Regions from separate parts of the Massilia sp. genome, predicted to be linked through region 1. Evidence: predicted binding sites of a transcription regulator. Region 1 holds the regulator's gene; the other holds the start of a gene.
What was found. The regulator sigma-54, encoded in region 1, starts transcription at its own class of promoters, with help from an activator protein. The targets are predictions, from matches to a motif close to TGGCANGNAANCTGCTTT.
Positions count from the first base shown of each region.

Region 2: a site for sigma-54 is predicted at 1,232-1,249, ahead of ACK4S9_RS16590 (PEP-CTERM sorting domain-containing protein). Genes of this name have one in related genera too.

Region 1 is NZ_JBKBOV010000021.1:55,268-57,466, reverse strand. It holds gene hpf (ribosome hibernation-promoting factor, HPF/YfiA family) at 1-154, opposite strand, end outside; gene ACK4S9_RS12895 (RNA polymerase factor sigma-54) at 213-1,688, opposite strand; gene lptB (LPS export ABC transporter ATP-binding protein) at 1,704-2,199, opposite strand, start outside.
Region 2 is NZ_JBKBOV010000033.1:5,774-7,972, forward strand. It holds gene ACK4S9_RS16585 (alpha/beta fold hydrolase) at 1-196, shown strand, start outside; gene ACK4S9_RS16590 (PEP-CTERM sorting domain-containing protein) at 326-1,189, opposite strand; gene ACK4S9_RS16595 (CocE/NonD family hydrolase) at 1,362-2,199, opposite strand, start outside.

The sequences.
Region 1 (2,199 bases):
GCTTTTCTTTTTCAGTGAGGTTATCAATGGCGAGGAACACGTGGGTGTCGATCACGTGGTCGAAATGGCGGGTGATGCGCTCGAGCTTATTCTGAACGTATTCACGGATGGCGGGGGTGACTTCGAGATGGTGGCCGCTGATTGTGAGGTTCATACACACTCCTTTGGGAAGGTGCCCTGCCCGCGCCACAAGGTGAGAGTGGGCAGGTGCTTTACAGGGATTTGCGGAGGCTGACGGGCGGAATCTTGAGCGCTTCGCGGTATTTGGCAACCGTCCGGCGCGCAATGACCATACCTTGTTCCCCGAGCATCTCCGCGATCTTGCTGTCGGATAGAGGATTCCTAGGGTCTTCTGCTCCTGTCAATTGCGCAATAAGCGCGCGGATCGCCGTCGAGGAGGCTTCTCCCCCCGCTTCGGTGGCGACGTGGCTTCCGAAGAAGTACTTCAGCTCGAACATGCCGTGCGGGGTCAGCATGTATTTCTGAGTGGTTACACGCGAGATCGTGCTCTCGTGTAGGCCTAGTGTATCAGCTATCTCACGCAAAACAAGAGGGCGCATGGCAACCGCGCCGTGGCTGAAAAAGTTGCGCTGGCGCTCGACGATTGCCTCGGCAACACGCAGGATCGTGTCGAAGCGCTGGCGCATGTTCTTGATCAGCCACTTGGCTTCCTGCAGCTGCGCGCCCATCTGGCTCTCGCTCCTGCCCTGCTTGAGCAGGTTCGCGTACAGCGAGTTGACGCGCAGCTTGGGCATGACGTCCGGGTTCAGCGCTACCTGCCAGCCGTTCTTGGCGCGGCGCACGATCACGTCCGGCACCACGTAGTCCGAGACCCCCGAGCCGAAGGCCGCGCCCGGATGCGGATTGCATCGGCGCACCACGGCCTGCACCTCGCGCAGGTCTTCGTCGTCGCAGCCGAGCGCCTTTTTCAGCTTGGTGTATTCGCGCTGGGCGAACCAGGTCAGGTACCCTTCGACGATCGTCAAGGCGAGGCGCCGCGTCACCAGGGGCACGCCCGGCATGCCGCGGATCTGCAGGGCCAGGCATTCGGCCGCGCTGCGCGCGCCCACGCCCACCGGGTCCAGGCTCTGCACCAGCGCCAGCGCGCAGCGCAGCTCGTCCATCTCGATCTCGAGTTCTTCCGGCAGGCGCGCATGGATCTCGTCGAGCGGCTCTTCCAGGTAGCCGTTGTCGTCGAGCGCATCGATCACCAGCTCGGCCAGCGCGCGGTCGCGCAGGCTGCAGCCGGTGAGCCGGATCTGTTCGGCCAGGTGTTCGCGCAGCGTGACGCCGTCGGCTTCCAGCTGCGGGCGGCCATCCTCGTCGTCGCCGCTACGCGCGCCGCCGCCTTCACCGCCCCAGTCCATGTCGGCATCGCCCCGCTCGCCGTGGTCCTCGCCGTCCGCGCCTTCGTGCTCGCCCTTGGCGCCGTCCTGTCCCTCCGCACCCGGCTGCGCGGCCGGCGCGTCGCCATTGGCCGGCGCGGTATTGATCGCGCCGTCGGCCAGCAGCCGCACCGAACGGTCGAGCGGATCGTCGAGCCGTTCGAGCAGCGGGTTGTCGTGCAGGATCTGCTCGATCTCCTGGTGCAGTTCGAGCGTGGACAGCTGCAACAGGCGGATCGACTGCTGCAGCTGTGGCGTGAGCGCCAGGTGCTGCGAGGTGCGTAACTGCAGGGACTGTTTCATGCCTGGTGCTCTTGATTACATCCTGAAATGCTCGCCGAGATACACGCGCCGCACCGACTCGTTGGCGATGATGTCGTCAGGGCGGCCCGAGGCCAGCACGGCGCCCTGGTTGATGATGTAGGCGCGGTCGCAGATGCCGAGCGTCTCGCGCACGTTGTGGTCGGTGATCAGGACGCCGATGTTGCGCTCCTTCAGGAAGCGCACGATGCGCTGGATCTCGATCACCGCGATCGGATCGACGCCGGCGAAGGGTTCGTCGAGCAGCACGAAACGCGGATTGGTCGCGAGCGCGCGCGCGATCTCGACGCGGCGCCGCTCGCCGCCCGACAGCGACAGCGCCGGGTTCTCGCGCAGCTTCTCGATCTGCAGTTCGGCCAGCAGGGTGTCGAGGCGCTCGTTGATCTGGTCCTTGCCCAGCGCCTTGCCGTCCTCGTTGCGCTGCAGTTCGAGCACGGCGCGGATGTTCTCCTCCACCGTCAGCTTGCGGAACACCGAGGCTTCCTGCGGCAGG
Region 2 (2,199 bases), on a different contig from region 1:
CCTGGGAGAGATCAAGGCAAAGACCCTGGTGATCTGGGGCCGCGACGACCGCTTCGTGGCCATGGACACCGGACTGAAACTGATCGCCGGCATCCCGGACGCGCAGCTGCACGTCTTCAACCGCTGCGGCCACTGGGTCCAGTGGGAACACGCGGACGCGTTCAACCGCATGGTGCTGGACTTCCTGGTCCACTGAACAGTGATGCCGGCTTGACGTAGCGCCGGTTCGACGATGGATGGAGGAGCGGCGCGGCGGCAAACGGCGCGGCGCCGCGCCCTCCGCCAGGAAAGCCCTTGCTCTCCTGGGGATGCGGTTTGGAGCGGTTCAGTTCGGCTTGCGACGGCGCAGCGCCAGACCGGCCAGGCCGATCGCGAGCAGGCCCAGGCTGGCGGGTTCCGGCACGTCGGCGCTGCGCTCGAAATTGGTGGTGGTGGTGAGGCCGGCAATGGTCCACGAGATGTTGTCGACCGCACCGTTGTAGGCGCCCCAGCCGCTGCCCACGCCGGAGCTGAAACCGATGATCAGCGCGTTCGGCATGAACGCCTGCCAGTCGGCCAGGCTGCTGTCGAACGCGTATCCGTTGCCGTTGAGGTCGTATTCGCTGCCCAGGCCGAGGCTGAAATTCCACATCTTGGTGCTGGCGCTCACGGTATCGGACTGCCAAGCGTCGACCGGCACCGCGCCCGGGGTATTGTAGGAACGTTCGAAGACCAGTCCGCCACGGTCATTCGTGGTTGCGAGGTTGCCGTCCCGATCGAGCAGCACGCGCAGAGAAGGATGCAGGTTGGCAGCGGCGGCGCTGGTGGCGTCCCGATACCAGTCGTAGGACATCGACTGCAGCGTCGAGAACAGGCCGAGTGAGCTCGTCGACGCGTACAGGCTGCCGACCTTCACGGCGCCCGGCAGGTATTCGATGTCGGCCTTGCTGCCGGCTGGCGCGGTGAAGGACACCGAGCCGTTACCCGAACGCGGGTAGTCACCGTCGATTCCGATGACCGCATTCGAGCGCACATTGTTGTAATACCAGCCGCTGGTGCCGACCGCCTGGCCGCCGCCAGGGGAGCCGCCGGCGAAGGTGTAGGCGTCGCCGCCCGGACTATTGGCGGTGACGACGGTGGCGTGCGCCGCAGGCATGGTGAAGATGGCGGCAATGCCCAGCGCGGTAATGCGACTGATCGAGACTTTCATGATACCCCCGGTTGATTATAGGAATAGAACAGCGCTTATCTCATAGCAATAAGTATTCCAGGAACGACAACTGTCGCATAATCAGGTACTTACATCATCGTGGAACGCAGTTTATCCAGGATGTGTAAGTAACTCCGACAGGCGCCGGCCTGCCGGAGGGAGCGGCGCTGCATCAGCGCACGACCGGTAGCTCGATGTAGCTCTGGTTGCCGGCGTCGTGATGCACCGCGTTGTCCGCGATGACCCCGGCTTTCTCGCTTTCGTTCGGCCCGCCCGTGTTCAGGTTGCGCACGAACTTCGGGAAGTTGGACGAGGTGACCTCGACCCGGATGCGGTGGCCGGCGCCGAACTGGATCGCGGTGGCGATCGGGCTCGGGCGGATGGTCACGATTTCGCCCGGGGTCAAGGGCGCCGGCTGGTCGAAGCCGTTGCGGTAGCGCGCGCGGAAGATGGTGTCGCCGATGATCCAGGCGGTGCCGTCCGGGGCCACGTCGACCAGTTTCACCGCGAAGTCGGTGTCCTTCGCACTCGACGAGACCTTCAGCACCGCATCCACGAAGCCGGCCACGCTCACCGGTGCCGGCAGCGGATCGCTGGTGTAGACCAGCACGTCGCTGCGCGCCTCGACCGGCCGCTGGTCGAAGGCGCCCGGGACCACGATGCCGCCGTTGCAGCAGTCGCCGCCGCCGATGGTCTGCACCGGGTTCATCGGATCGTAGCGGTAGCGGTCGGCGGCCTCGTTCGCGCCCGGCGCCTCGGTCGTCAGGCGGCCGTCGCCGTACAGGGAATTGGCGCGCCCTCCGGAGCGCAGGTACAGGCGCATCGGCTTGGCCTTCTCGGGCGGCCAGGTGCCGGCGCTCTGCCAGCGGTTGGCGCCCATCTCGAAGTAGCGCACGTGCGGGGTTGTCGCCGGGAAGGCCTTGGCGTCGCCCTTGAGCCAGCGGTCGAACCAGCCGTAGATGGCGCCGTCGACGTCGAAGCTGGTGTCGCCCATGTTGCGCTCGCCGATG